Regions from separate parts of the Rothia sp. 27098_8_27 genome, predicted to be linked through region 2. Evidence: predicted binding sites of a transcription regulator. Region 2 holds the regulator's gene; each other region holds the start of a gene.
The links. Region 2 encodes LexA, which represses DNA repair genes until DNA is damaged. Its sites were predicted from a motif close to TCGAACANNTGTTCGA; they were not measured.
Positions count from the first base shown of each region.

Region 1: O3675_RS01345 (shikimate dehydrogenase) is a predicted target of LexA. The motif match lies at 5,590-5,605, and genes of this name have one in related genera.
Region 3: ruvA (Holliday junction branch migration protein RuvA) is a predicted target of LexA. The motif match lies at 4,592-4,607, and genes of this name have one in related genera.
Region 4: uvrA (excinuclease ABC subunit UvrA) is a predicted target of LexA. The motif match lies at 2,182-2,197, and genes of this name have one in related genera.

Region 1 is NZ_JAPWAJ010000001.1:350,937-358,846, forward strand. It holds gene efp (elongation factor P) at 1-260, opposite strand, end outside; gene aroB (3-dehydroquinate synthase) at 489-1,616, opposite strand; gene O3675_RS01335 (shikimate kinase) at 1,642-3,195, opposite strand; gene aroC (chorismate synthase) at 3,195-4,412, opposite strand; gene O3675_RS01345 (shikimate dehydrogenase) at 4,532-5,467, opposite strand; gene mltG (endolytic transglycosylase MltG) at 5,722-6,915, opposite strand; gene ruvX (Holliday junction resolvase RuvX) at 6,912-7,475, opposite strand; gene alaS (alanine--tRNA ligase) at 7,478-7,910, opposite strand, start outside.
Region 2 is NZ_JAPWAJ010000002.1:280,660-288,569, reverse strand. It holds gene O3675_RS04670 (HisA/HisF-related TIM barrel protein) at 1-11, opposite strand, end outside; gene O3675_RS04665 (imidazole glycerol phosphate synthase) at 11-763, opposite strand; gene O3675_RS04660 (LysM peptidoglycan-binding domain-containing protein) at 883-1,536, opposite strand; gene lexA (transcriptional repressor LexA) at 2,353-3,027, shown strand; gene O3675_RS04650 (ATP-dependent DNA helicase) at 3,271-5,343, opposite strand; gene hflX (GTPase HflX) at 5,350-7,062, opposite strand; gene O3675_RS04640 (class I SAM-dependent methyltransferase) at 7,206-7,829, shown strand.
Region 3 is NZ_JAPWAJ010000001.1:394,574-402,483, forward strand. It holds gene secF (protein translocase subunit SecF) at 1-123, opposite strand, end outside; gene secD (protein translocase subunit SecD) at 126-1,817, opposite strand; gene yajC (preprotein translocase subunit YajC) at 1,917-2,288, opposite strand; gene ruvB (Holliday junction branch migration DNA helicase RuvB) at 2,674-3,660, opposite strand; gene ruvA (Holliday junction branch migration protein RuvA) at 3,832-4,452, opposite strand; gene ruvC (crossover junction endodeoxyribonuclease RuvC) at 4,684-5,340, opposite strand; gene O3675_RS01500 (YebC/PmpR family DNA-binding transcriptional regulator) at 5,671-6,429, opposite strand; gene O3675_RS01505 (type 1 glutamine amidotransferase) at 6,562-7,329, opposite strand; gene O3675_RS01510 (MurT ligase domain-containing protein) at 7,329-7,910, opposite strand, start outside.
Region 4 is NZ_JAPWAJ010000001.1:427,409-435,318, reverse strand. It holds gene O3675_RS01610 (MBL fold metallo-hydrolase) at 1,320-2,093, shown strand; gene uvrA (excinuclease ABC subunit UvrA) at 2,220-5,108, shown strand; gene O3675_RS01600 (GNAT family N-acetyltransferase) at 5,253-6,386, shown strand; gene O3675_RS01595 (glycoside hydrolase family 1 protein) at 6,541-7,910, opposite strand, start outside.

The DNA.
Region 1 (7,910 bases), on a different contig from region 2:
GTCTTCATGTCCATGAAGACGTAGTCGTCGCCGTCCTGGTACAGGTACTGGTAGTCGGAGCGGTCAACGGTTGCGGTTTCGATCTTAGCGCCAGCGTTGAAGGTACGGTCGACGACCTTGCCGGAGGTAACGTTGCGCAGCTTGGTGCGGACGAACGCGCCACCCTTACCGGGCTTAACGTGCTGGAACTCTACGACGGACCAGAGGTTGCCGTCAATCTTCAGGACGGCGCCGTTCTTAATATCGGTAGTGGATGCCATGGGGCTCTCCTTCGTGTCATCGACGCTCACGCCGTAGTGGTACCCGGCGAGGCGCTAAGTTTTCAATGAGCAAAAATATGTCCCGTACATTCTACAGGATGCGCACGAATTTGCCTAGCAGGGACGCCACAGTTTTTCTGTGGCACCCCACCCGGCTGCCGCATGCTGGTGTGCATATGCTGGCAGCCGCGTGGCGGGTGCATCCGGTAAATGTACGGGACCCGTCACCTACTCGGTAATCTCCTGGTAGGTCATGTACAGGATCGAGTCGTCCGGCACCTCGTAGACGCGCGGGCGAGCCAAACCGTCAAGAATGATGAAGCGCAGCAGGTTGCCGCGTGCCTTCTTGTCGCGGCGCATTGCTTCGAGCAGCTGGGGCCATGCGTCTGCTTTGTAGGAGGTGGGCAGGCCCAGGGATTCGAGGATGCGGCGGGTGCGTGCCACGAGTTCTTCATCGGCGTGGCCGGTTGCCAGCGCCAGTTCGGCGGCGTAGACCATGCCGACGGACACTGCCGCGCCGTGACGCCACTGGTAGCGTTCGTTGCGTTCGATGGCGTGGGCGAGGGTGTGGCCGTAGTTTAGGATTTCGCGGCGGCCGGATTCGCGCAGGTCCTCGGAGACGACCTCCGCCTTCACGCGCACGCTGCGTTCAATGAGTTCACGCATCACGGCGGACTGCGAGTCGCGTACGGCGTTCGGGTTCGCCTCAATCAGGTCGAGAATTTCGGGGTCTGCGATAAAGCCGCACTTGACGACCTCACCCATGCCGGTCAGCAGCTCATGCTCGGGCAGGGTGCGCAGGGTGCCGATTTCGCAGAGCACCGCGGCGGGCGGCCAGAACGCGCCGACCAGGTTCTTACCCTCGGCGGTGTTGATGCCGGTCTTACCGCCGACGGCAGCGTCCACCATGCCGAGCAGGGTGGTCGGAATGTGAATAACGCGCACGCCGCGCAGCCAGGTTGCCGCGACGAATCCGGCAACGTCGGTAATAGCGCCGCCGCCCACGGAGATGATCGCGTCGGTGCGGGTGAAGTCGTTCTGACCGAGCACCTGCCAGCAGAACGCCGCCACCTGGTAGTGCTTGGCCTCCTCGGCATCGGGAATCTCGGCGCTGAACGACTCGTAACCCATCGCGCGCAGGTCCTCCATAACCAGCTCGCCCGTGGAACGCAGGGCACGTGGGTGAATCACGAGCACCTTCTTGGCGCGGTTGCCCAGAATTTCGGGGATTTTACCGAGCAGGTTGTGGCCGATGAGAACCTCATAGTTCTCACGCGGGGAGCTGCCGGTCACCGGGATGCGGGTGATATCTTCCGCGCCGGAGGCACCGAAAGTGGGGGTGGGCTGAGTGCTCATCATGTGTCCTTTCACAGGTGAGGGGTTATGCTTGGGGGCGCTGCGCGCGGGAGGCGCGGGTTGCGGTCACGTACGCCTGGATTTCAGCGGTCATCTCGGTGATGGGGCGGCCGCCTCGTGCGTCCAGGGTGAAGTGTGCCAGCTCTTCGTATCGGCTGCGGCGTCGCTCAAAAATTTCGGTCCACCGCTCGACCGGGTTCGGCTGCAGCAGCGGGCGGGTCTTGTTGCCGGTAATGCGCGGGGTGACGGTGTCAGCATCAACGAGGATGTACACTACGCATTCGTCCTTGAGCAGCTCCGCGACCGAGTCGGTCATGGGCGCGCCACCGCCCAGGGAGAACACAGTGTTGCGGTACACGGGCGAGGTGAGGACCTCTTCGATGGTTTTGCGTTCGAGCTCGCGGAAGTACGCCTCACCGAAAATCTCGAAGATTTCGGAGACTTCGCCGTAGCGTTCAACAATGAGCTGGTCGGCGTCGAGGAACTCGTAGCCGTAGAAACGCGCCAGGTGCGTACCAATGTAGGTCTTACCTGCCGCCATGGGACCAATGAGCACGATGGGGCGGGAGCGTTCCGCGAAGTTCTCGTGCATTTCACGCACCTGCTGCGGGTGGATGCGAGCGCCGCAGGCGGACTCGTCTTCTGCGAGCGCCTCTGCGGGGACGGTGAACTCTGCGGGTGCGGTGAGCTCTGCGGGTGCCACAGATTCAGCGGGGGTTGCGGGCAGTTCGGAAGCGTCGAAGGGCTTCTCCCCTGCCTGGTTCTCTTCTTCCGCGGGGGGCGCAGCGGGTACTGCGGGCGCGGCAACCTGAACCTTGCCGAACAGCGCCGGAGTCGGACGGACCGGCTTGGCGGGTTCAGCCGCGGGCACAGCTACGGAGGTTTCGGGCACACCTACGGGGGCTGCGGGCGTGACCGGTACAGGCTTGGGTTCAGCCTTCTGCACGGGAGCAGAAGCGGTAGCGCTCTCCCCCGCCGCTTCTGCAGGCTGAGCCTGCTTCGGAGGCGCCGGCTTGGGCGCTTCCGCCTTCGCGGGTTCCTTGCGGGGTTTCTCTTCAGCGGTGCCCATGCCCTGCAGGGCGCTGAGCAGCTTCAGGCGCAGGTCCTCGTCCAGGCCGAGCGCCGGGTCGGCGTCCTCAGACACCGAGGAGGCGTACAGGCGCACACCCTGCGTGCTCGCCGTAGCGGCGGCGGGCAGGGGGCGGGCGCCAGAACGCATCAGGTCAGCGGGGGTGGGCACGCGAGAAGCCGGGCGCGCAGAAGAAACTGACGCAGAAGAAACCGAGGCGGTAGCCTCACGCGCAACAGTCTCACGAACCCCAGCGCCAGCAACCTCAACAGCCCCAGCGCCCGCAGCCTCAACACTCTGCTCAGCCGCAGCAGGTACACCGGGTTCAGATACACCGGATTCTGCGCCGGATTCCGGGCGCGGCGAAGCGCCCCCTCGCGCACGCTGCGTTGCCGCAGCAATACGCGCAAGGGGGCTCGAAGCGACCGGGCGAACACCCTGCTCCACAGAAACCTCCCCGGAACCGCGACCCTTAGCGCCGCGGCCCTCAGACTCCGCCGGAAGGGGCACTACGCGTCCCAACCAGCCACGTTAGACTCCCACGCCAGAGACGCCGGAATGGCGTCCAGGTAGGAATCCATGTTGCGGCGAGTCTCACCAATCGAGTCGCCGCCAAACTTCTCCAGTGCAGCCTCAGCGAGCACCAGGGCGACCATAGCCTCCGCCACCACGCCGGCGGCGGGAACGGCACACACGTCCGAACGCTGGTGGTGGGCGCGAGCCTCTTCACCGGTGGAAGTGTCAATGGTCTTCAGAGCCTTCGGCACGGTCGCAATGGGCTTCATTGCCGCGCGCACACGCAGCAGGTCGCCAATGCTCATGCCGCCCTCAATACCACCTGCACGGTTGGTATCGCGGGTAACGCCGTGCTCACCAATGGAAATCTCGTCGTGAGCGGCAGTGCCCGGGCGGTCAGCGGTCGCGAAACCGTCGCCAACCTCAACGCCCTTAATAGCCTGAATACCCATCAACGCTGCGGCAAGGCGCGCGTCCAGGCGGCGGTCCCAGTGCACGTACGAACCCAGTCCGGGAGGCATACCGTACGCAAGCACCTCAACCACGCCGCCGAGAGTCTCGCCGTCTTTGTGAGCCTCGTCCACGCGCTGAACCATCGCGTCGGAGGTTGCCTTGTCGAAGCAGCGCAGCGGGTCAGCGTCCAGCTGGTCAACGTTGCGGGGCGAAGGCACCGGGGCGCCCTCGGGAGCGTGCACGCCACCCACAGCCACGGTGTGAGAAACCAGCTCAACACCCAGAGCCTTCAAAATCTGGGCGGCAACCACGCCAAGAGCCACGCGGGTCGCAGTTTCACGCGCGGAGGCGCGCTCCAGCACCGGGCGAGCCTCAGAGAAGTTGTACTTCTGCATACCCGCAAAATCGGCGTGACCGGGGCGCGGACGGGTCAGCGCAGCATTACGCGCACGGTTCTCAATCAGCTTCGGATCCACCGGGTCAGAGCTCATCACGTCAGTCCACTTGGGCCACTCGGTGTTCGCAATCTCAATCGCGACCGGGCCGCCCTGAGTCAGGCCGTGACGCACACCGCCCAGGATGCGCACGCGGTCCTCCTCGAACTTCATGCGGGCACCGCGGCCGTAGCCAAGGCGGCGACGAGCCAGGGCGTCACGCACCATGTCGCTGGTGAGTTCCACACCGGCGGGTACGCCCTCAATAATGCCGACGAGCGCCTCGCCGTGGGATTCTCCGGCAGTGAGCCAACGCAGAGCCATAGGTTAACCTCTTTTCATCGCACCCGCACCGCAGCGCAGGAGGAAGGAATAATAATTCTTCACGTGTATAAATAGTGTATAAAATGCCTGTTTACTGAGCGAGTGAAAGCACGCTTTTTTCACGAAACGGAAGCACGAGGCGCAAGATCAACCGCCGCGCACATCGCATTGATTAGACCCAGCAGTTCGGCGGGCTGCAGTTCACGGCCGGTGAACAGCAGCACCTGCTCCACCGCCTGATACAGCAGCATCTCCAGGCCAGAAACCACCGTGCCACCGTTCGCCTCCCAGGCACTCGCCAGCACCGAAGGCCACGGGTTATACGCAACATCGAGCAGTACCGGCTGGTGCGTTGCGGAGGCACCTTTCAGCCCGCTCAGCTGGCTCGCCCACTCATCCGCCGCATGGGCAGGAAGAGTAGACACCACCGGGTGATGACCGCGCTCCGCAAGGTTCTGCGGCAAATCAGCAAGGGAAACCTGCTCCAGCTGAACGCCCAGGCGGTCCGCTGCCTCCTGCACGCTACCGAGCTTATGCAGCGAACGGGCGTACACGCTCACACGGGAATACCCCAGCTGATGCAGTGCGGTCAGGGCGGAAATAGCGGTCGCTCCCCCGCCCACAATCGCGGCAGAATCCTTAAGCGGTTCCGGCTCCAAACCGGCGTGGCGCAGCGCGTTTACGATGCCGATCACATCCGTGTTATCGCCCAGCACCTTCTCACCGCGCGGATACACCGTGTTCACCGCACCGGTCACTCGGGCAGTCTCACTCAGCTCATCGCAATACTTGATGACGGCGGTCTTCAACGGCATCGTCACCGACAGGCCCGCAATATACGGGGCGTCCTCCGTACCGTCCGGGTGGCGCACCCCGCGCATAATCGCCGGCAAATCATCAGGCAGAGTATCGCGGCGCTTATAACCCAAATTCTGCTCACCCAAAAAGTCATACGCGGCACGATGCAGCGCAGGCGACAGCGAATGCGCAATAGGGTGCCCCAGCACGTAGGCGCGGCGAAGATACGGGGCCTCACGGTACGGTTCAGTCTTCATCGATACTCTCTCGCTCTCAACGCTGGGGAACGCTCTCAACACTCAACGCTCGGGGCTTGCGGGCTTGCGGACACGCACGCCACGAACCCGCGTTCATGGGCGCACTCTACCCATTTTAAGGGACAAACCAATATTCGGGTACAGCAAAGGCGGGCACCTCCCCCACTCTCGTGGAGGCGGTACCCGCCTCAGCAAGGAACCTTCACGCCGAAGCTACCAAATCGTAGCTACCAGCTAAACCAATGAGCTACAACTTAGCTACAGCGGTTCGGGTGCTTAGAACACCACTGGTTGTACTCTTCAACGTAACGCTGGTGCTCAGCATACGTGCGGGAGTACTTAGTCTCACCGGAATCCAGGTCCACAGTCACCCAGTAGTAGTACGGGTTCTTCTCAGGAGCCGCAGCAGCCTTAATCGAAGCCAGCTGCGGGGAACCAATCGGACCCTTCGGAAGACCCTTATTCGCATAAGTGTTGTACTTATTGCTCTTATCGGCCTTCTGCTCTTCAGTCAGGTGGTACGAGCGGACACCCAGACCGTAGGTCACGGTCGCATCCGACTGGATCAGACCCGAAGTCTCACCATCGGGGTTGTTCAGACGATTCTCAATGATGCCTGCAACCGCCACGTAGTCCTTCGGCTGAGCCTCAAGCTCCACGATGGAGGCGATGGTCAGAACCTCAAAGATCTTCTGATCGCCGCTCACGCCGGCTTCCTTCAGGTCAGCCTTGGTCTTATCAACCATGGTCTGAATGACCTTCTTGATGTCGGTGCCCTTCGGGAAGCGGTACTCACCCGGGTGCAGCCAACCCTCAATCGAGGGGAAGTTGCTCGGCACACCGTACTGGGTGTAGTTGCTGACCGCGTCCTCAACCTGCTTGCGGGTGAACGCGCCATCGGAGCCAGAAACAATCAGATCGATGGTCTCGCTCACGCGCTTACCCTGCGGAATCGCCAGGTACAGTACGTTGCTGTTCGCCTCGATAATGGTCGTAATCGCGCTCGAGCTGCTCATGTGCTGCTGCAGTTCGTAGGTGCCAGGCTGCAGGTACTTGCCCTTGCTCTCCTTGGTGTACACCTCAACGAACTTATCAGCATCAGCAATGATGCCCGCCGCCTCAAGCTCCTGCGCCACCTGCGCGGTGGACTGGCCGGAACGAATCGTGAAGGTCACGGTCGTACCATTGCCGCCACCCGAGTAGTCACGAGTCTTGAACGGGTCATAGCGAGTAATCAAGGCACCCGAAATGATGACCAGAGCCACCACAAACAAGGAAATAGCGCTCAGCATGATGGCGCGGCGGCGGCGCTTACGCGCACGCAACGTAGCCACCGACACGATTTCCTGTTCCATCGTGATGCCGGTGATGCCCTTACGTTCATCCTCGGCTGTCGGCCTAAAGAGGTCGAGCCCGCTCTCTTCGGGATGTTTATTCTGTTCGGTCACTGAAGGTTCTCCGTTTCGTTGACGGCACCGACCGTGGTCCCTTCTGACTCGGACGGTCGGTTTTCTTCGTGGGCCGGATCGCTCACCTTGTACCCGGCTACGGACTGCCCCGCCTTGAGGGCATCCAGGCTGTACTGCAAAATGTTCACAGCCGCCACCTGGTCAACCATAGTCTTGAAATCTCGGCTGGAAACCCCAGCCTCGTGCAGTGCACGGTGAGCGCTCACGGTGGTGAGTCGCTCATCCACCAGCCAAATGTTAATGTGTGTTTTCTCTTCGGCATCCAGCTCGGAGCGCAGAGCCTGAGCGTATTCCCGAGCCATCTCCGTGGAGGGAGAATCCCCACCACGCATGGTCTTCGGAAGCCCGACGAAAACCTCCACCACCTCGTTCACCTCAATCAGCTTACGCAAAACACGGCGGTCAGAGTTCTTCTTCGCGTCGCGGCGCAGCGTCTTGAGCGGGGTGGCGAGAATACCGTCGGGGTCGCTGAGGGCGGTGCCGACGCGGGCGTTACCCACATCGACACCCATCCGCACTCCGCGCTGGAATTCTGCCATGTTTAGGCCTGAGCCTGTGCGATAGCGTCGCGGACAGCGTCCAGTGCAGCACCAATCTTGGATGCATCCTGGCCACCACCCTGAGCGACGTCGTCCTTACCGCCGCCACCGCCGCCGAGAACACCGGCAGCGACGCGGACCAGAGCGCCAGCCTTCACGCCAGCCTCGCGAGCACCCTCGTTGGTTGCCACCAGGACGACGGGGCGGCCATTAGCCACACCCACCACAGCGACAACCGCAGCCTCGGAGCCGAAGCGCGAACGCAGATCCAGAGCCAGCTCACGAACGCCGTTAGCGTCCAGTTCGCCAGCGTCATGCGCCAGAACGCGAACAGAACCGATGGTCTGTGCGTTCTCCAGCAGCTTGCCAGCCTCAGCCTGCAGCTTCTCGCGGCGCAGCTGAGCCAGTTCCTTCTCAGCAGCCTTCAGCTTAGCG
Region 2 (7,910 bases):
GGTGCAGACATTAGTTACCTCCCGCAGCAGTAGCGGAGTCGTCAGAAGACAGGCGACCGGTCACCGCCAGGGACGCAACCCAGCGGCGCATAAACTCCACCCCCAGCTCGCCAGAGCCCACCGGGCAGAACTGCACCGCCGTCAGAGGACCGTTCTCAACCGCCGCGATATAGGCGGGCTCGGTGACAGTCCAAGTCACCGCGGGAGGGGCAATATATTCAATGCTCTGGTCAAAAGCCCACTCAAAAACGCCGTGTTCAGATTTGAAGTGAGCCTCGCCCTCAAGATTCTTGAGCAGCGCACTATCGGAGGAAGAACGCAGGGCAGAAACACTGGGCGCCAGATCGCGGGTAGAAAGCTCCACGCTCTCACCGGGCCACTCCCCCATGCACTGAACCTGAACCTGCCCCATCTGCGGATGCTCCACCGTAACCGAATCGAAGAGGCAGCTCAGTGCCGCACCGGCAACCAGCACCGGACGACCGCCGGCAACACGGCGACCAATCACGCGCTCAGCGTCCTTAGCTTTCAGATCTTCATATGCCTCAAGAGAGCTCGCACCGCCGGTAACCACCATACCGTCAGCCTCACGCAGCTGATCGGGCACAGCGGTCACGATAACGTCCGCCCCCGCATCCTGAAGAAGCTTCACCAGGGCGCCACGAGTTCCGGGTTCCCCCAAAACGGCAACCACAGGACGGGCGGTCTGAGCATTCTGTACAGATTCAGTTTCGACGGGTGCGGATTCAACGGGAACAGGCATCGGTGCGCTCCTATTTCATAGGCTCAAGAATTCGGCTCAAGCGCTCTAGCTTGAGAGATAGCGGATTCGGAGTCAAGACATCAACCTCATGCAGAAGCCAACCACACGCGGGTCCATGCTTAGCGCTGAGTCTGAGGAATTTCCAGACGCTGACCGGCATCAACAGAGGTACTGGTCAACGAATTCAACTCCATAATACGAACCACAGTATCACGGGTGTCACCTTGCGGATCCACCGCCTGAGCAATATCCCACAGGGTCTCGCCGTGCTTGACCACAACGACGGTTCGAGTCACCGAAGCGTTCTCCACGGAAGCCGAAGCCGCCGGGCCAAAGAAGCTAATAGCACCGAGCACAATCAGCGCCGCCAAAGTCAGCAGAGGCAGACCCTTCAGGAAACCGCGCACAGTGCCAAGACGACGAATAGAAGAGGGAACCGTGCGCAGAAGCTCGCCACCCTTAGCCAGAAGAGCACTCTTCGCGCCAGGTGCCTGAGCCACAGAAGATGCCTGAGTAGAAACAGCAGGGGCAGAAACAGCGGGAGTAGAAACGGCGGGAGCGTGGGCGGGCTGAGCCACCTGCGCAGGACGGGGTGCATGAGCCGCACGAGAGGAGCGAACAGACTGCGAAGACGCAGGCACACGAGAACGCCCCTGCGCAGTGCGGGCAGGCGCGGTGCGGGCGGACGCAGTGCGGGCGGGGTGAAGTACCACCAAACCTGCCGGAAGGTGTGCAGAAGTGCCACGAGAAGCAATAGGTGCTGCAGTAGTCATTGTGGTTCCTTTCTCTCAGCTCGCCCCGGGGTTACCCCGCGGGTCTAGCAATGCCGAACGATACCCGCTCGGAGGTCCTAGTTGAGTGATAACTATGGAGTGGTGATTGTTAGGCGATAACTATTGGGTAGCTATTCTCTAGTTAGGTCAGAGCGTCGGGTGCACCGGGCTACGCGGGGTCGCACTGGGTGACCCCGGAACCCCATCCCCTGCGCTCTCTCTTCGCCAGATGCTCCCTAGAGCATCCGAGGTAGATCATGCGAAGAGAGGCAGAGGATTCGAATACATTCGAACACTCATTCACTCTCCTCTCCCGGAAGGCTCCGGGTCGAATCTTCGAATATTTTTCGAACATCCACCCGCAAATCCTGAATTTCAGGAGAGATTCAAGAGTATATACGAACTCTTGTTCTAAAGTCTAGCAGAGATGTACTAAAAATTTCTTCGAGTTTCGAAGAAAAAATCTAGAATATTTGTTTGAGTTTTTCGGTGTAGTGTTCTACACTGGTGTCAAGAGACGTTCCACACGCTCCTGATGAATCCTACTCACAGCAGGTTTCTGTACCCGTTACAGCTTGGTTCTGTATCGAATGCAGGTGTTGCTGGCTGAGTTTTATAGGGCGGAGGCACATACTCGTTGCCTGTGTATCGCTCCGGTATCGCTCCGGCACGGATAGAATTCCTCCACACCCTGACGAGATAAGACCCATTTCGGCAGAACCAAAAATTTTTAGGACACCATCAGAAAACGTGTGAAGCACCCATCCGTGCCCAGACCGGAATACAAAGGCCGGAGTACAGACCGAAGGAAAAGAAATGGCAACAGCACCCCGTCCGGCGCTGACCGCGCGCCAGCAGAAGATTCTTGACGCGATCCGCACCGAGATTGAACAAAAGGGTTACCCGCCGTCCATGCGCCAGATTGGTGATATGGTGGGTCTTGCGTCCCTGTCCTCGGTCACTCACCAGCTCGGTCGCCTCGAGACCATGGGCTACATTCGCCGCGATCCCAAGCTTCCCCGCGCCATTGAGGTCCTGGATGAGAATGGCGTCGGCATCCACGGTAGTGCTTCCTCTTCCCTGCCCGAGCTGCCGAACTTCGAAGTCGGCGATGAAGACCTCGTACCCGTTCCCCTGGTTGGACGAATTGCAGCAGGCGGTCCCATCACCGCCGAGCAGTCCGTGGAGGATGTGCTCGCCCTGCCCCGCCAGTTGGTCGGTAACGGCAAGCTGTTCATGCTCAAGGTCAAGGGCGATTCCATGATTGACGCCGCAATCTGCGACGGCGACTGGGTGGTTGTCCGCGAGCAGCACACCGCAGACAACGGCGATATCGTTGCCGCTCTGCTCGACGATGAAGCAACCGTGAAGGTGTTCCGTCAGGTTGACGGCCACACCTGGCTCATGCCGCGCAACTCCAACTACGAGCCGATTATGGGCGACCGCGCAACCGTCATGGGTAAGGTCGTCTCCGTGCTGCGCAGTCTCTAAAAGACGCGGGCTCTAAACAGCACAGCTTCTCAAAGAAGCTGTTTTAAACAACGCAGCTTCTAAAAGACATAGCCGCGAGGCTTTTAGCTCTATATAGAAATCACCCCGGTGATACGTGAACGTTCACGTATCACCGGGGTGATTTCTATATTTCTACAGCGAATATTTTCAAAGCGGCTATTTCCACAGCGGATATTCCTAAATCAGAGCGCGGCGCTGCCAGGATGGATCTTCTTACCCGAGCTAACGCTCAATACTCGCCGAAAGACGAGCCAGCGCGCCAATTACCGCGGCCTTATTCTGCGTTGACCACATCGGCGGCATCGCCTTCATCAAGAAACCGCCGTAGCGTTTAGTCGCCACGCGAGAATCCAGCACAGCCACCACGCCGCGGTCAGACACCGAACGGATTAGGCGACCGGCGCCCTGCGCCATACGAATCGCCGCGTGGTGAGCAGAAACCGCCATAAAGCCGTTACCGCGGTGACGGTTCACCGCCTCCGTACGAGCCTGCGCAATCGGGTCATCCGGGCGCGGGAACGGAATGCGGTCCATCACCACCAGGCGGCAAGAGTCACCGGGAACGTCCACACCCTGCCACAGGCTCATCGTTCCGAACAGGCATGAGTCAACGTCCTCGCTGAACTCCTCCACCAGAGCCTTGAGCGAAGACTCACCCTGCAGAAGAATGTTCAGGTCGCTGTGCTCACGCATGTACTCGGCGGCACGCTCGGCGGCGCGCTTCGAGGAGAACAGGCCCAGGGCACCGCCCTCCGAGGCCTCGCACAGCTCACGCAGACGCTCCAGCTGACCTTCATGCACACCGAATCCCGGAGGTTTCAAGTCTCCGGCAACGTACATAATGCCCTGCTTGCGGTAGTCGAAAGGCGAACCTACGTCGATGCTCGTCCAGCGAGGCGCGCCCTCGCCCTGCAGTCCCAGGGCACCGGCGGCAACGTCAAAAGAGTCACCCACCGTCAGGGTCGCACTCGTCAGAATCACGGTGCGGTCAGCGAACAGGCCGTCACGTAGCTGTAGGCCAACGCTCAACGGGGCGATGTTCAGGGTCGCCGGGTCGGTATCGGAAGCAGCCACATAGCGGCCGTTCTCCCAACCACCCTGACGAGAAATCCACAGAACGTCCTGCTCGCCCGAAGCCTCCAGAATGCGGCTACTCATATCGTGTACCTCAGAGACACGCGAGCGCGCCATCTGCAGGCCGGCGTCAACGTCCTGACCGTCCGGCTTCGTATCGGATAGGGCGGTGCGGGCGGCATCATTGACCGCAGAAATGGCGGTCAAAAGGCGACCATCCAGGCCTTTCAGCAGGCCCTCGGCAAGGCCCTCGAACGCGGTCTCCAGGGTGCCGGCAGCCATTTCCAGTGCGCCGGAATCAGCCTTCGAATGCTTCTTCACGCTACGCGCCGCACGGCGAACCATCGCAACCGTCAAAGAACCAGACACGGCACCTGTCACGCGGTCCACCAGCTCATGAGCCTCATCAATAATGACCGTCTCATGTTCGGGTAGAACCTTCATGCCCTCGAAAGCGTTAATCGCCAGCAGGGCGTGGTTCGTGATGACAATGTCAGCCTCAGCGGCACGGCTACGCGCCATCTCGCTAAAGCACTCTTCCACCAGCGGGCAGCGGCGGCCCAGACACTCGGCGGCACTGACCGATACCTGAGCCCAGGCGCGGTCAGAGACGCCGGGCTTCAGCTCGTCACGGTCGCCGGTCTCCGTGCGGTCAGCCCACTCGCGCAGGCGCACCACTTCCTCACCCACGCGGGAAGTCGAAGAAGGCATGTCAAAGAGAGCATCCGGCTCGTCTTCCGGGTAGCCGCCCTCCAGCTTGTGCAGGCAGAGGTAGTTATTACGGCCCTTGAGCAGAGCAACCTGCGCCTGCGATTCCGGGCGCGGCTCCAGCGCTTGTAGAAGACGCGGAATATCGCGGTTCACGATCTGCGCCTGCAGGGCAAGAGTCGCCGTCGCAACCACAATCGGCTGGTCCGACTCCCCCACCCGCGCCAGGGCAGGAACCAGGTAGCCCAGGGACTTACCGGTACCGGTACCCGCCTGGACTAGCAGGTGACGCTGCAGTTCAAGAGCCTGCGCCACATGCGCCGCCATGGTGCGCTGACCGGCACGGTTCTGACCGCCGGTGGCGGCAACCGCCTCGTCCAGCAGGGTCAGGGCGTCCTTCGCACCGGGCAGGGTCTCAAGCTCCTGCCCGGTGAATCGGGTGCCGTCGGTTGCCGGTCCGGGTACAGTTCCCGGGGTGTTTTTGGGCGCGTTGATGCTCTCGGTCACGCTCATACGCTCCTAGAGAGCCTCGGAGGTAGAGGACTGTTCGGATTCAGAAGCGGTCGCTTCAGCCAGGGCGTGTGCCTCCGCAAGTTCCTCTTCCAGAACCTCCAGTAGGTCGCCCTCCAGCACATACTCGGACAGTTCGGAGGCGACATCCTCACGGACCAGAGCCACCACGAATGTGCCGTCCGATACGAAATCGGTGCTCTTAATTTCGGCGTCCCATTCGTGCAGGCGCGAAATAATCTCACCGTGCGAGTACGGAATCAGCAGCTTCACCTCAATGGAGGGGCGCGGAATGGTGTCCGCAATCTTCTGCTTCAGCTCATCAATACCCTCACCGGTACGCGCCGAAACGATCACGTGCTCCGGCTCGCGCTGGCGCAGACGCTCCAGCACGAACGGGTCGGCGGCATCCGCCTTATTCAGCACAATAATCTCGGGGATATGGCGGGCGTCGACCTCCGCGATGACCTCGCGGACAGCACGAATCTGTCCCTCCGGGTCCGGGTGCGAAGCATCGACCACGTGCAGGATGACGTCAGCGTCAGCGACCTCTTCCAGGGTGGAGCGGAACGCCTCGACCAGCTGGGTCGGCAGCGAACGCACGAAACCCACAGTGTCGGAGAGGGTATAGCCGATACCGTCCGGGGTCTGCGCCTTACGGACGGTCGGGTCCAGGGTTGCGAACAGGGCGTTCTCCACGAGCACGCCGGCATCGGTCAGACGGTTCAGCAGGGAGGACTTACCCGCATTCGTGTAGCCAGCGATAGCCACCGAAGGCACACGGTTACGGCGACGGTTCAGACGCTTCGTCTCACGCGCCGGCGCCATCGCAGCGATCTCACGCTTAAGCTTCGCCATGCGAGCGCGCAGGCGGCGGCGGTCCATCTCAATCTTGGTTTCACCGGGACCACGCGAACCGATACCCTCACCGGCTGCGGCACGGCCACCCGCCTGACGGGACAGGGACGCACCCCAACCACGCAGACGCGGCAGCATGTACTCCAGCTGAGCCAGCTCAACCTGTGCCTTACCCTCGCGGGACTTAGCGTGCTGAGCGAAAATGTCGAGAATCAGGGCGGTGCGGTCAATGACCTTGACCTTCACGATGTCTTCGAGGGCACGACGCTGCGAGGGAGCCAGCTCGGAGTCGACGATGACGGTGTCGGCGCCGGTCGCCTCGACAATGTCCTTGAGCTCCAGTGCCTTACCGGAGCCGAGGAAGGTGCCGGGATCCGGCTTGAGGCGGCGCTGAACCAAGCCGTCCAGAACCTCGGAACCTGCGGTTTCAGCCAGTGCCGCGAGCTCACGCAGGGAGTTCTCTGCATCCTCTACGGTGCCTTCAGTCCACAGACCAGCCAGCACCACGCGCTCCAGGCGCAGCTGGCGGTACTCGACCTCGGTGACGTCCTCAAGTTCGGTGGAGAGGTTCGCGATACGGCGCAGTGCGCGGCGCTCAGCAAGATCTTCCTGGTCACCGTCATATTCTGAGTGCTCGCGCTGAACGTCAGAAATTTCGCGCGCGCGAGTATCCAGCACACGGCGGCTATTGTTGCCGTGGGTGCTGGAAGAGTTATCGCTGTGATGCGCGGTACCGGCGGCGTCATACGTCGTGACGGAGGCGGCGGCCTGGGAGCGGCCCAGAACGCGGTCTACGGTGCGGCGCAGCTGCTCATCACTGGGCAGCTTTTCGGTATTAGATACGGGGGTGTTCTTAGAATTCATACGACTCTAATTCTACCGCCGTTGCCCGCATCAGGTAGGGGGTTCGGTCGCCTGTGCGCTCAGGGCGTGCAAGCTGCTGACCCGCCCCGTGCATTCTCTGCCCGTGTGCGGCGGGTCCTTGCCCTACCGGTACACTGGATAGCATGAGCGAGCAGCATTATTTTTCTGAAACCCCCGAGACCGAATTCAAGCCCCGCCCCGTGCAGGTGGAGCTTGCCGGCCGCAAGGTCACCGTCACCACAGCTAACGGCATTTTCAGCCCCTCCGGCATTGATAAGGGCACCGCTATTTTGCTGCAGGAAGCACCCGATCCGCAGGGCGAACGCATGCTCGACATCGGCTGTGGGTGGGGACCCATCACCCTGACTTTGGCGATGCTCGCCCCGCAGGCGCAGGTGCACGCGGTGGATGTGAACTCCCGCTCCATTAGCCTGACCGAACGCAACGCCGCCGCTCTCGGCCTGTCCAACGTTACCGTGGGAACCCCCGAATCGGTTGACCCCGAACTGCGTTTTGACACCATCTGGTCGAACCCGCCGATTCGCGTGGGCAAGGAGGTTCTGCACGAAATCCTGCTGACCTGGCTACCTCGCCTGGCACCCGGTGGTGACGCCTACCTGGTGGTTCAGAAGAACCTGGGCTCCGACTCGTTGCAGAAGTGGATGGACGCGCAGCTTGGACAGCTGCACCCCGGCGAGTTTGAGGTGTCGCGCTATGCGACCTCGAAGGGCTTCCGTATTCTGCAGGTGCACCGCTACGAGGACTAGAACCTCTCGCGCTAAATCCTCTGGCGCTCATTGCTTAAAAATATAAAAGCGGCGGGTGTTTTCTGAATGTGTTGTCAGAAA
Region 3 (7,910 bases), on a different contig from region 2:
CATCAGCACAGTAGCCAGCACCAGCCACAGGCGGCGCTTACCCACGAAGGGGTACGAGCGGGCACCCGAATGCAGGTCATTACCGAAGCGGGCAAAAGCATTAGGTTTCACATCGGTAGCCATGCTTAGCTCTCCTTCTTCTCATCAGAAGCAGACTCGTCAGCCTCAGCGGCAGCACGCTCTGCACGGCGACGCTCAGCAATGCTCAGCTGCTTCTCCTCCGGGCTGCGGAGGCGACCGGCACCACGGTACAGCGGCGTAGCGCCCAGCGACTCAGGCGACAAGCCCGAGTGGCGGTGACCCTCACCGAAGTAGCGGGTATTCGCCAGCAGAGTCAACATCGGGTGGGTGAACAGGTACACGACCACAAGGTCAGCAATCGCAGTCAAACCAAGAGTGAACGCGAAGCCCTTCACCGAACCAACCGACACCACGTACAGCACCACAGCAGCCAGCAGGTTCACAGCCTTCGACGCCAAAATAGTGCGGGATGCACGCTGCCAACCGTGATTCACCGCCGACGGGATCGTGCGGCCCGCACGGATCTCATCACGGATACGCTCAAAGTAGACGATGAACGAGTCAGCCGTAGCACCAATCGCCACAATCAGACCCGCCACACCAGCCAGGGACAGGCGGTAGTTCAACGCCCAACCCAGCAGCGCAATCGCCTCATACGAAATGATGCCCGCAACAATCAGCGACATCATCGTGACAAAGCCCAGCAGACGGTACTGGAACAGCGAGTACACGAACACCAGCAGCAGACCAATCAGACCGGTCAGCAGACCCACACGCAGCTGCTCCGAACCCAGAGTCGCAGAAATCTGCTGCTCCGACTGAATCGTGAAGCTAATCGGCAGGGCACCGTACTTGAGCTGATCGGCGAGAGCCTTCGCCTCCTGCTCAGTGAAGTTACCGGTAATCTGCGGCTTACCGTCAGAAATCACTGCCTGCGACACCGGGGAAGACAGCACCTTGCCGTCCAGCAGAATCGCGAAGCGGGCACGCGGATCATTTGCGTTCTGTGCACGAATCGCGTTCAGGCGAGAAGTAATGTTCTGGAACTTCTCACGAGCAGCATCGTTGAACTGAATGTTCACAGCCCAACGGCCCGTAGTCACGCCCTGACCGCTCGTCTCCTGCGAGTGGCTTGCGGTAGAAATATCGCTACCGCTCAGCTCCACAGGACCCAGAATGTACTTCTCCTGACCATCAGTGGAACACGCCACCATCGGCTTAGTCGGGTCAGCACTATCGGCATCCTCATTACGTGCCGCGGTGCAGTCCTTCGCCTCATACTGCTTGTACAGGTCCGCAGTAATCCAGTTACGGTCCGAACCATCAGTCGGCTCCGCGGACGGCTTGGGCAGCTTATCGTCCGCAGTGCGGGCATCCTCAGCCACCGCAGTACCGGCACCAGAAAGCAGCACCGGGCGGAACGTCATATTTGCTGACGCCTGAATCAGCTGACGAGTCTCAGCGCTAATCGTTCCGGGAACCGAAACAACCACGTTATTACCCGAACCGAAAGAGGTGGTAACCTCTGCCTCCGAAACGCCGGCACCATCAACGCGCTGACGAATAATCTCAACCGCCTGGTTCAACTGCTCCTGGGAGACGTTCTCATCCGAAGAGCCATTGACCTTCGGAGAAAGAATCATCTGAGTACCACCCGAAAGGTCCAGGGCGAGCTTCGGTGCCCAAGAACCTCCCGAGTAGGTGCTGCCGAAAATACCGGCAGCCATAACAACCATGAGCAGGACCATCGAGAGGAGCGCCCCTCGCGCGGCTGCAAGCGGTGAACGCTTAGCCATAATGTTCCTTCTTCGTGTGAATAGTATTGAGTGTTCTACAGATTCCGTAACGCGAAAACCCGACGCCGCTCACTGGGCGCCGGGCTCATACGCGCTGAATTACTTAGCAGTATCAGAAGAGGTATCGGAAGCGGGAGCTTCGGATGCGGTAGCCTTGTACGCGTCCTCGGTCAGGGGCGCTGCGGGGGCTTCATCCTCAACAAGGTTCAGGATCGCGTTCATGGACGCAGTAATCACAACGCCCTCTGCAATCTGAAGCTGCAGCTTGTTGTTCTCAAAGTCAGTGCTGACAACGGTGCCGTAGACGCCGGAAGCAGTCATCACCTGATCACCGGGGACGAGCGCACGTCGCATTGCCTGCAGCGCCTCAAGCTGCTTCTGCTGGTTCTTCTTAGCGGAAGTAAAAATCCAAAAAATTGCAGCAAAGAAGACAATCGTCATGATGACGTTGATGAGGAAGTTAAGATCCATGGTCTCACTTTCACATCCGCACCCGTGCCGCTCACCGCGAGGGTTGAGCGTACCAGAAGGTGTGGAATCGTAGATACAGTACGTATCCATCCTACGCGAGAGCATGAGCTTTAGTGACCCGAACCAGCGTTTTTGTGAGGTTAACCTGAGTTTTGGACTCTCTCGGCGTAATTTTATGTCGCCGATAAAGACCGGCAGAGCCCGGCAAGAGCCCAATGGAACCCGACAGCGCCTGCAGAACCGGTAGAAAAGCTTGCCGCGCCCGCAGAAGAGCTACCGTCCCTACAGAAGAGCTACCGGGCGTACAGAGAAGCCCGCAGGAGGCGGATACCTCCCACGGGCTTACTGTGTTATCAGCTGGTGCGGGCCTAAAGCTGATACGGATCTAGAGCTGAATCTCCGGCGCTTCCAAGCCGAGGTGCTCCCACGCCGCGGGCAGAGCCACACGACCGCGCGGGGTACGACCAATCAGGCCCTCACGCACCAGGTACGGCTCGGCAACCGTCTCCACGGTCTCCGTCTCTTCACCCACCGCAATGGCGAGGGTGGACAGACCCACCGGGCCGCCGCCGAACTTGTGAATCAGCGCCTCCAGCACGGCGCGGTCCAGACGGTCCAGGCCGCGCGAATCCACCTCGTACATATCCAGCGCGGTTGCGGCATCGGTCGCGTTAATGCGGTCCACGCCGTTCACCAGCGCCCAGTCACGCACACGACGCAGCAGACGGTTCGCAATACGGGGCGTGCCACGAGAACGACCGGCAATCTCGGTGAAACCCTCGGAGGTAATCTGCATGTCCATCAGGCCCGCGCTGCGGCGCAGCACCAGCTCAAGCTCCTCCACCGAGTAGAACTCCAGGTGACCGGTAAAACCAAAACGGTCACGCAGAGGACCGGGTAGCAGGCCCGCACGGGTCGTCGCACCCACGAGGGTGAACTGCGGTAGCTCCAGCGGAATGGAGGTCGCACCCGCACCCTTACCGACCACAATGTCCACACGGAAATCTTCCATCGCCATGTAGAGCATTTCCTCAGCTGGGCGGCTCATACGGTGGATCTCATCCAGGAACAACACCTCACCGGGGGTCAGCGAGGACAGAATCGCCGCCAAATCACCCGAATGCTGAATCGCCGGGCCCGAGGTGATGCGCAGCGGCGCCTCCATCTCCGCCGCAATAATCATCGCGAGAGTGGTCTTACCCAGACCGGGAGGGCCCGACAGCAGCACATGGTCGGCGCTACGGCCACGCATCTTTGAAGCCTCCAGCACCAGGGACAGCTGCTGACGCACACGGCGCTGACCCACAAAGTCGTCCAGGGACTTAGGGCGCAGTGCCGCCTCAATCATCTTCTCTTCAGGCTCTTCTTCCATCGCCACCAGGCGCTGGGCGGGAGCTGAAGATGCCTGAGTGCCGGGCACCTGACCGGGAAAATACCCGCCGGAAACCAGGGACGCCGCGGGCTGCGGCTCATAGGGATTCTGGCTCATAGAATTCTTCTTTCACAAAAGTTTGAGTGGGATACGTCGAACAGGGCGCGCCGCTTAGTGGCGGCCCACCGTGTTCTGAGTACCCAAGGAGGCGAGCACACCACGCAGAGCCACACCCACCGGCTCAGTCTCTGCGGCAGGGTTGTGCTGCACGTAAGCGTCAATAGCGGCGGAAGCGTCCTTCTCGCTCCAGCCCAAGGAGGTGAGAGCGTCAAGCACCTGCGGCTTCCAGACAATGCCCTGGCTCAGCGGCAGCTCATCGGTCTGGCCATCGCTGAGAATCAGCTTGCCGGCAAGCTCCAGCACAATACGGCGGGCACCCTTCGGACCAATACCGGGAACCTTCGTGAACGCCTTATCGTCACCGGTCGCCACGGCGCGCTCCACCTCAGCGGCAGTGTGAACGCTCAACACCGCCAGCGCAATACGCGGACCAATACCGGAAACCGAAAGCATCATATCGAACACTTCACGCTCGGCAGGCTCCGAAAAACCGTACAGAGTCATCGACTCTTCACGCACAATCATGGTGGTCAGCACGGTAGCTTCCTCACCGGTGCGCAGCTTGGAGAGAGTACGCGCAGTAGCGTACACAAGCATGCCGAAACCGTTCACGTTAATCACCGCGTGATCAAGGCCCACCTGAGCCACACGACCGGTCAGGGATGCAATCATTTCTCTCCACCTTTCAACACCGCGCCCAGGAATAAGGCTCGCGGCAGTGTGAGGGCACCGGGAACTCCGGCACCCGCAGAACGCACTCCCCCAGTTCACGGGGAGACACTACAAGTATATTAGAATATTTCTTCTGAAATCAAGCATATATTCGAACTTCTTAGCGAATACATGCGAGCCAACAGGAGACGGCACACAGGCCCGCGAAGGCCCCCTCTAGTGGCGGCACCTCTAGCGGCGAGCGCGCGCCTCCGCCTCCATCCAGGCACGCTGCGCCGGAGTCAACGACCCGCCACGGCGAGCCTGCGCCGGGCGTGAACCCTGGTGAGTCTGCGTCTGGGCCGCCATGTTGATACCCGAACCGATGCCGCCGCCACGCCAGCCGTGACAGATCGCAATCGCCAGGGCATCGGCAGCATCGGCGGGCTTCGGCATGGAATCCAGCCCCAAAATACGGGTCACCATACGACCCACCGACGCCTTATCGGCGCGGCCGCTACCGGTCACCGCCGCCTTCACCTCCGAGGGGGTATGGAAGAACACCGGCACGCCGCGCATTGCCGCCGCAGAAATCACCGCGCCCGAAGCGTGCGCCGTACCAATCACCGTGTTCACCTGCTCCTGAGCGAAGATACGCTCAATCGCCAGGGCATCCGGCTTATAGGTGTCGAGCCAGTGGGAGGCGGCGTTGAAAATCCAGAGAATACGCTGGTCCAGAGACTCTGCCGGGATCGTGCCGGCAACACCCACGTTCACGAAGTGCGCCTTACGGTCGGCGGTCATATCGAGCATGGAGAAGCCGCAGCGGGTCAGACCCGGGTCAACACCCATGATGCGGGTTGCACCCGGCACACGCTCCACAGCGGCGGCAGTACGGTTCTCACGCATGCTATCGCGTGCGGCAGGTTGAACGGCAGCCATCATCTCCCCTTTCGACAAACTCCCTATAGAATCTCTAGATCCTAGCCCTTCAGAATCCTAGCACCCGGCACCGGGGTGTGCCACGAGCACGGTCACCGCGTAAACAATCACCGCGTGAACAGTCACCGCGCGCCCCGCGAAAAGTACCCAGCGCATCCCCAAAATGCGGTATCGCAGGCAATACAGCCCAGACGCTAAGAAGCCACTCCCCCAACCGGCCACCCTACGGCGGCTCGGTTAAAGGAGCGGCTTCTTCAAGCATCAGATATCAGAATGCGAGTGATTACTCAGCTGTGATTACTCAGCTTCCAGCTCTGCCATGACCTCAGCAGAAACGTTAGCGTTCGAGTAGACGTTCTGAACGTCGTCGAGCTCTTCAATAGCGTCTGCCAGCTTCATGAACTTCTTAGCACCCTCAGCGTCCAGGTCAACCTGCATGGTCGGGCGGAAGACCGGGTCGTCGTTGTTGTACTCCAGGCCAGCCTCGTCCAGTGCCTTACGGATCTCGGGCAGGTCGGTCGCTGCGGACACAACGGTGAAGATATCGCCCTCGTCCAGAACCTCTTCGGCACCTGCATCCAGAACAGCCATCAGAACGTCGTCCTCGGTCAGACCGTCAGTCTTGGTGACCTCAGCAACGCCCTTACGCTCGAACAGGAACGCAACCGAACCCTGGTCAGCCATGGTGCCGCCGTTACGGGTCACAGCCAGGCGAACCTCAGACGCTGCGCGGTTACGGTTATCGGTCAGACACTCAATGTACAGAGCGGTACCCTGCGGGCCGCGTGCTTCGTACATGATTTCGGTGTAGTCAATGGTCTCACCGGTCAGGCCAGCGCCACGCTTGATTGCGCGGTCAATGTTGTCGTTAGGAACGGAGTTCTTCTTCGCCTTCGACACAGCCAGGTCAAGAGCGGGGTTACCAGCAATATCAGCGCCGCCCATACGTGCTGCAACTTCAATTGCCTTAATGAACTTCGCGAAAGCCTTCGCGCGCTTAGCGTCGATAGCAGCCTTCTTGTGCTTAGTAGTCGCCCATTTAGAGTGACCGGACATTCGTATCTCCCTTAGTCAAAACCTCCGTGCGGGCACGGCGAAACGTCCCACGCACCGTACTGTACTCACATAACTATACCGTAGCGGAGGCGCACACCACCTCAGAAAGTGCACGCCACCGCCAGGAATAGGCTAGCGGGGGCGGGATGCAGCCGAAGCGCGTGCCTTCTCCACCAGCGAGTCGTCAATAGTGTTCGGCGTGAACTCGCCAAACTTACGCTGAGCCGCCTGCTCAATCAGGTAGTCCGAAATCTTCGGGTTCTTCGGCAGCAGCGAACCGTGCAGGTAGGTGCCAATCACGTTGTGCACGCGCGCACCCTCATACGCATCGGTCACATTGTTGCCCTCACCCTTAGTGACGGTAGCTAGCGGGGTGCAGCCGGAACCCAGGTAGGTCAGGCCCGAGTGGTTCTCAAAACCAATCACGGTGCCGAACTCCTCAGACTCCTCAACAATGTTGCCGATCAGTCGGTCATCGCCGCCGACCGTGTGCGCATCAAAAATGCCGATACCCTTCAGCACCTCACCCTCACGGGTGCGGAATTCCTTGCCGAACAGCTGGTACAGGCCACAAATGACGAGCATGGGCACGCCGTCCTCAGCCAGCGAGCGCAGGGTGTCACCGTTCGCGTGCAGGTCGTCCTGAATTACGGACTGGCCCGAATCCTGGCCGCCGCCACCCAGAATAATGTCAACATCTTCCGGGAAAGGCTGACCGGGGTTGTGGTCCAGAATCTGCACGTCAAAGCCGTGCGCCTGCGCGCGACGAGCCAATGCCAGAGTGTTACCCCAGTCGCCGTAAATGTTCATGTCGAGCGGGTACAGCTGCAGAATACGCAGAGTCTTACCGTTATTGGGGCCGGAGGCGGGGGTGCCCTCAAAAGTGTGAGTTGCCGTCATTAGGAAACCCTCTCAACGTCAGTGATCTTTGCGAGCTCTTCACGCAGAGCCAGCATTGCGGTGTAGGTGCAGAAAATACGCATGGGCGCGTTACCGCTGGAGGCGATGAAGCCCTTGAGCGCATCGGCAAGGTTCTCGTTGACCTTGTCAACCTTCACGCCGTCATGCTCCAGGCGCAGCGCCATATCCCAGGCACGCACACCCGAAACCATCTGCACGCCGGTCTTCTTCAAGCTGTCGAAGTCAACATCCCACAGCCAGGACACGTCACGACCGTCAGCGTACTGGTCGTTAATCGTGATCATGGTGGCGTAGTCGTCAGCGTTCGCACTCGCCAGGGACAGGCGGAAACCGCTCGGGTTCTTCACCAGCAGCAGCTGCAGCGGGCGGCCGTTCACGTTCAGGGTCTCACCGCGACCGAAGGCGGGGGTAATCTTCGCCAGCTCGGCGATGAGCTTATCTTCGTTGAGCTTCTCGCCCATGACGGCGCGGGTCAGCGCCATAGCGCCAGCGGCGTTGAAGATGTTGTAAATGCCGTAGAGGTTGATCTCGCCGACTCGCTCCACACCCGCCAGGTCGAA
Region 4 (7,910 bases), on a different contig from region 2:
CTGTGCCCTATGCTGCTTTTGTGGAATGCTCTGCCTCGGATACATGGAAGCATGAGAGGCGAATAAGAGGTGCGCAACGCTTGAGGGCGGGGGAGCGGAGCTCTTGAAAATAGAGTGAAACTAGGTTGCAGCCAGGCTACAACCCGGGCTGAAACTAGGCTGCAACCAGACTGCAATCAGGGAGAGTGAAGGATTCTGAAACCCCTAGTGGAGGGGTCTTTCAACCTTTCATTGAGGCTTCTAGAGCGCCTGTTTTGAGGGTGGAATTGGTACTTGCTGGTCAATAATTGGGCTCTATGTATGCTTGAAGGTCAGGTTTTATTAAACAATCTATAGAGGTTGATTTTTAACCCGCTTATCACCTTGCATTTTGTGAAAATATAGTACTGACTAGGTATTTTGCTTTTTTGGGGCGGGTTCATTGAGTGCACTTGGTGAACCTAGTGGGGGGTGTGATGTTATTGTTTTGTAATAAAACCTCTACTTTAGGGGGTACTTACAGGGGCAAAACAGACCAATTGATTTTGCCCTCGCGCGAATAATCGTGCAGATTTTGAACGGTGAGTGGTACATTTTTTCCAGTTAATGAAGTTGCAAGTACTTGAAGATACTTTCACCTTAACCCTCTACTTCCGCGGAATACCGGGCTAAAACCGGGTATTGAGCCTTTAGGATTGCCGAGTGTGAAGCTTAAGTTAAAGGTGCACCGAAGTGTCAAAAGAGGGAAAATTTAAAATTATTTTGGGTGAAATAAGTCACACTAAAACTCGAAAAAAATGAAATTGGTACGTATGGATACCCTAAAAAACACCTGTTTTTATTACAGAATGATTACATTGAGGCGCGGGTCACTAAATCCGGCTCTCCGTACCAAATTGGGCGGTAAAACAGCCCCCAAAAAGTTCGCTACTATTGAGTCATCAAGTAATCGTGAGATTTCCAAAGTCCTCGGGTTGCTTGTGTTTGAGTGAGTGATAGATACCCCTGGGTGTCATGAGAAGCGACTGTGTATCGATGCGCAGTCGCTTCTCTGTTTAACTTTTGAATTTCAGTGGACTTTTGAATTTCGCTGTTTGAATTTCGCTGAACCCTCAGCCGGGCGGGGTCCAGTCGGAACCTAATCCGCCCGGAACCTAATCCGCGCTGAACCCAATCTGTACTGAGCCTAATCTGTACCGGGCGTGCTCCAGAATCTATTCCCTGTGCATCCCGCACATGCAACCCGTACATGTATCCCGCGCGTTCAACGCCGAATGCGCTGATAGGGGAGCGAACCGCATAGGCGCATGCTGTGCGGTCACAACCCCTACACTGGAACTATGACTACTTACCCCGAACCCACCCTCATCTTTGAGAACCCCGAGCTGACTGTCCGTGCGTTCAGTGTCTCCGAGATGGACAACAGCGTCTACCTCATCACCATGCGCGCCACCGGCGAGCAGGTACTCATCGACCCCGCAGACGACGCAGAAGAACTCTACGCTTTCACTCTCGATGCGCTCCTGAATGACTGCCCGCAGCTTGAACTGGCAGACGGCGAAGAACGCCGCGTGCGCGTCATGGAGAAGGAAGAGGACTTCAACTCCATCAGGCCCCGCGCTATTGGTCTGACCGGCATTCTGGTTACTCACGGCCACTGGGACCACATCCGCGCTATTAAGGAGCTCGACCGCCTCACCGGTGCCGTGACCTCCGCGGGTGCAGCTGACGCTGCTGAGATTAAGGAACTGGAAGACTACACCGTCGAAGAAGAACTGATCGGCGGCGAAAGCTTCGACTTCTACCTCTCTGACACTGTCATTCGCTCGCTGCACGTGCCTGGCCACACTCCCGGATCCATCGTCTACACCCTCGAAACCACCTGGGAAGACGGTACCCCCGCAACCCTGCTGTTCACCGGCGACACCCTCTTCCCCGGCGGCGTGGGCAAGACTGACTCCCCGCAGCAGTTCGGCGAGCTCTTCTCCAACGTGCTCGAAAAGCTCTTCGGCGGCTTCGAAGACGACGCCATCGTACTGCCCGGCCACGGCCGCTCCACCACCCTCGGTGACGAGCGCCCCCACCTGGAAGAGTGGGGAACCCGCGGCTGGTAAACCGCGCCTGACAGCCCACCTCATATAAGTACTGCACCCTCATGCCTTCACCGGCCGCATAATCCCGCTGGTGAAAGGCGTGAGGGTGTAGAATTTAAGTTCGAAGATAAGACGAAAGGATTTTCGATGACACCCCGCCCGGCACACGGTAGCACCGCACTCAAAGCGAACGATCTGACCAGTATCCGGGTTCAGGGTGCCCGCGAAAACAACCTCAAGAACGTAGACCTCACCATTCCGCGTGATGCGATGGTCGTCTTCACCGGCCTCTCCGGCTCCGGTAAATCCTCCCTCGCCTTCGACACCATCTTTGCGGAAGGTCAGCGCCGCTACGTCGAGTCGCTGTCCTCCTACGCGCGTATGTTCCTCGGACAGGTCGACAAGCCCGACGTAGACTTCATCGAGGGCCTCTCCCCGGCGGTGTCTATCGACCAGAAGTCCACCTCCAAGAACCCGCGCTCAACCGTCGGTACCATCACCGAAATCTACGACTACATGCGTCTGCTCTGGGCGCGCATCGGCCACCCGCACTGCCCCGAATGTGGCGAAGAAATCACCCAGCAGACCCCGCAGCAGATCGTGGACATTCTGCAGGAGTACCCCGAACGCACCCGCCTGCAGATTCTCGCGCCCGTCGTCAGCGCACGTAAGGGCGAGTTCGTTGACCTCTTCAAGGACCTGCTGACCCAGGGCTATTCGCGTGCCCGCGTGGACGGCGAAACCGTGCAGCTCTCCGACCCGCCCAAGCTCGCCAAGCAGTACAAGCACACCATTGAGGTGGTCGTTGACCGCATCGTCATTAAGGACGGTATTCACCAGCGCCTGACCGACTCCATCGAAACCGCGCTCAAGCTCGCCGACGGCCGCGTGCTCATCGACTTCGTGGACCGCGAGCAGGACGACCCCGAACGCACCCGCTCCTTCAGCGAAAACCTCGCCTGCCCCAACAACCATCCGCTGCAGATCGACACCATCGAGCCGCGCGCCTTCTCCTTCAACTCGCCGTTCGGCGCATGTAGCGCCTGCGACGGCATCGGCTCGCGCCTGGAAGTAGACACCGAACTGCTCGTACCCAACCCCGATTTGACCCTCGGCGAGGGCGCTATCGCCCCCTGGTCGCAGGGCAAAGCAACCACCGAATACTGGCTGCGCCTGCTCGCAGGCCTGGGGGAGGAGCTCGGCTTCGACCTGAACACCCCCTTCAAGGACCTACCCGCAAAGACCCGCGCCGCCATCCTGGACGGCAAGGACTACAAGGTTGAGGTGTCCTACCGTAACCGCTTCGGCCGCGAACGCCGCTACACCTCCGGGTTCGAAGGCGTGAAGGCGTACATTAAGCGCAAGCACGAAGAAACCGAATCGGACTTCGCCCGCGACCGCTACGAACAGTACATGCGCCAGGTTGCTTGCCCCTCCTGCGGTGGCGCGCGCCTGAACCCGACCATCCTCGGCGTGAAGGTCGGCGGCCAGTCCATCGCAGACATCACCGACCTGTCCCTGGCTGACGCGCTCACCTTCGTGCGCGGACTGCAGCTCAGCGCCCGCGAAGCCAAGATTGGCGAGCAGGTCCTCAAGGAAATCGATGCGCGCCTGCAGTTCCTGCTGGACGTGGGCCTGGACTACCTGACCCTCTCACGCTCCGCCGGTACGCTCTCCGGCGGTGAGGCGCAGCGCATCCGCCTCGCAACCCAGATCGGTTCGGGTCTGGTCGGCGTGCTCTACGTGCTCGACGAGCCCTCCATCGGTCTGCACCAGCGCGATAACCGCCGCCTCATCGAAACCCTCACCAAGCTGCGCGATATGGGCAACACGCTTATCGTGGTTGAGCACGACGAAGACACCATGCGCGAAGCCGACTGGATCGTGGACGTAGGACCCGGCGCCGGCGAGCACGGCGGCGAAATCGTGCACTCCGGCAGCTTTGAGGAGCTGCTGAAAAACACCCGGTCCATTACCGGCGACTACATGGCTGGCCGCCGCAGCATTGAGGTGCCCGCCTCCCGCCGCCCCGTGGACAAGGAACGCCAGCTGACCGTGCGCGGCGCCCGCGAAAACAACCTCAAGAACGTGACTGTGTCCTTCCCGCTGGGCGTGTTCACCGCGGTGACCGGCGTGTCCGGCTCGGGCAAGTCCACCCTGGTCAACGACATTCTGTACACCTCCCTGGCGAACAAGCTCAACGGCGCCAAGCAAGTACCCGGCCGCCACAAGAGCATCGACGGCCTGGAACACCTGGACAAGGTCATTCACGTTGACCAGTCGCCCATCGGTCGTACCCCGCGTTCGAACCCCGCCACCTACACCGGCGTGTTCGACCACATCCGCAAGCTGTTCGCAGAGACCAGCGAAGCAAAAATGCGAGGCTATACCCCGGGTCGATTCTCCTTCAACGTCAAGGGCGGCCGATGCGAGGACTGCTCCGGCGACGGCACCCTGAAGATTGAAATGAACTTCCTGCCGGACGTGTACGTGCCCTGCGAAACCTGCCACGGCAAGCGCTACAACCGCGAAACCCTCGAAGTACACTACAAGGGCAAGACCATTGCCGACGTACTCGAAATGCCCGTGGAGGAGGCAGCAGAGTTCTTCGCCGCATTCACCCCGATTGCGCGCCACCTGAACACCCTCGTGGACGTGGGCCTGGGCTACATTCGCCTGGGCCAGCCCGCAACCACCCTCTCCGGTGGTGAAGCGCAGCGCGTGAAGCTCGCAACCGAACTGCAGAAGCGCTCCAACGGCCGCTCCATCTACGTGCTGGACGAGCCGACCACCGGTCTGCACTTTGAAGACATCCGCAAGCTACTCGCCGTGCTGCAATCGCTGGTTGACAAGGGCAATAGCGTCATCACCATCGAGCACAACCTGGATGTGGTCAAGTGCGCCGACTGGATTATCGACATGGGTCCCGAAGGCGGTAGCGGCGGCGGCACCGTGATCGCCGAAGGTACCCCGGAGCACGTGGCGACCGTCAAAGGCTCGCATACCGGCGCCTTCCTGGCGGAAATTCTGAAATAGCGTAGGCAGCCCGACCCCGCGCCCGTGTGGCGCGCAGGGTCGGGCTGAGACCGTATTGCCACCCCGTCTCCCTGTCGATGACACTGCGGCGGGATGCGGTGACCGCATCTCAACCAAAAACTCAATGACGAACGAGAGGACCCCGTGAACACCGAAGATCGCGTCAAAGCAGCCCAAGCCAAGCTCACCGCCCTCGGTGCGCGTCGCGGTGCCGTGACCACTCTAGACCGGGCGCGGCACATCCTGCACACCCAGCTGGAGGCGGACTTCTGCCAGGCACCCGGCTCGATTAGCTGCGCCCTCGAAGAGCTACGCGACTACCCGGAAGCCGAGAGCCTGCCGCTACTCGCCACCGTGCAGCCGCCCTCCGAGAAGATGGGTGCCGCACGCCGCCGCAACGACGATATCTGGGAGTTGCGCGTCGCCAACTACGCGAGCGTCGGCATTCTCTGCGCCAAACATCCGCGCGTGCTGGACAAGGCCATCGACTACATGCTCGGCGACCAGTCGAACTGGCTCGGCGACTACGCGCAGCTGCGCCAGCTCAATGAACTGCTCACCCCCTACACCCAGCAGGTTAGCGGCACGAGCATCTACTACACGCCCGGCCGCGCCCTGCTGAACTCGGTCGTACCCGAGGGCGTGCAGGCGCAGGAGGTCAAGTGCGCCGTGCCCGGTGTGGGCATGATGCGCCGCGTTGACCCCGCCGAGCTGAAGGCTGCGCTGCTTGCCGAAATCACGGGCGAGCGCACCATCCGTAGGGAGGCAAACGCCTCCGCCGGTGCCCTTGAGGTTGACCCGGAGGACACCGAGGCGCGCGTAACCCGCCTGCGTGTGGAGCTGCTGGACGCTGAACAGTTTGAGCGTTTCCGCGGGGATAAACGCTACCCGAACGCGTTGGGCTTTAGCGTGACCCGCCCGGACGTGGTGGTGCTCGCCGCATACCCGGTGGATGAGAACGCATCTAAGGCATCTGATGCACCCGCAGCGGGGGAGAGCCCCGCGCTCGCAGACCCTATCGCTATGGTTGGCCTGAGTGATGATTCGCCGATTATGCGTCAGATTGGCATTGATGTGCTGCCCGCCTTCCGCGGTGCGGGTATTGCGAGTGCCCTGGTGCGTGATGCGGCACGCCTGACCCTGGCGGAAGGGTACCTGCCGTTCTACGGTACGAGCCCGTCGCACATGCTGTCGCAGAGGGTTGCGATGAATGCCGGGCTGGTGCCGACCTGGTGGGAGTACGTGTCCACCAGCCTGAACGACCTACCCATGGACTAGATTTGCCTACAGACTAGAGCCGCCCGCACTAGGCATAACAGGCACTAGACAAACAGCATATGGCGCGAAAGCCCCCGAGATCAGAGTCTCGGGGGCTTTTTGCTGCTGAGTTTCGCGTGCCGGGATTTTCGCGGGGTTCAGCGTCTAGAACTTTCTAAAGCTCCGCGCCGTTGCTGGCAATCACCTCGCGGTACCAGTGGAAGGACTTCTTGCGGTAGCGCGCCAGGGTGCCGGTGCCGTCATCGTTGCGGTCCACGTAGATGAACCCGTAGCGCTTGGACATCTGCGCGGTGGAGGCGCTAATCATGTCGATGCAGCCCCAGGTGGTGTAGCCGAGCACGTTCACGCCGTCCTCGATCGCCTCGCGTACCGCGTGCAGGTGCTGGCGCAGGTAGTCGATGCGGTAGTCGTCTTCCACGGTGAGCTCACCGTTCACCTCGACCAGTTCGTCGCGTGCACCCAGGCCGTTCTCCACGATGAACAGCGGCTTCTGCCAGCGGTCCCAATACTGGTTGAGGACCACGCGCAGGCCGGTCGGGTCGATCTGCCAGCCCCATTCGCTGGCGGGCAGGGTCGGGTTCGCCACGCCGCCGAGGATGTTGCCTTCGCCGCGCTCGCCTCGTGCCGGGTCGCCGGTCGCGCAGGTGGACATGTAGTAGCTGAAGGACACGAAATCCACGGTGTTCTTCAGGTCCTCGCGGTCCTGCTCGGTGATGTTCAGCTCCACGCCCTTCTCACGCAGGGCACGCAGGAAGTAGCCGGGGTATGCGCCGCGCACGTGCACGTCACCGAACGCGAAGTTCGCCTGCTCCGTCTGCATGGCGGCGAGTACGTCGGTGGGGTCGGGGGTGAGCGGGTAGGTGGGCATGGCGAGAATCATGCAGCCAATCTGCGCGCCCGGTGCCAGTTCGCGTGCCGCAGCGGTGGCGCGCGCGGAGGCGACCAGTTCGTGGTGCATCGCCTGGTACAGGTCGGCGTCGCTGAGCTGATCCGCCGGGGTGTTAATGCCGCCGGACATGAACGGCAGGTGCAGCATCGAGTTGATTTCGTTGAAGGTCAGCCAGTACTTCACGCGCTTGCCGTAGCGGGCGAATACGGTGCGTGCGTAGCGTTCGTAGAAGCCGATGAGTTCGCGGCTGGTCCAGCCGTTGTACTGTTCGACCAGGTGCAGCGGGGTTTCGTAGTGGCTGAGGGTGATGAGCGGTTCCATGCCGTGCTTTTCGAGCTCGTCGAGCACGCGGTCGTAGAAGGCGAGGCCTGCCTCGTTCGGGGTTTCTTCGTCGCCGCGGGGGAAGATACGCGACCAGGCGATGGAGAAGCGGAAGACCTTGAAGCCCATCTCCGCGAGCAGGGCGATGTCTTCGCGGTAGCGGTGGTAGAAGTCGATGCCCTCCAGTTTGAGGTTGTCCTCGGTGGGTTCCGCGGTGCGCGGGTATAGGCCGCCGGCGGGCAGCACATCCTGCAGGCTGGGGCCCTTGCCGTCTTCGTTCCAGGCGCCCTCGAACTGGTTGGCGGCGGTGGCGC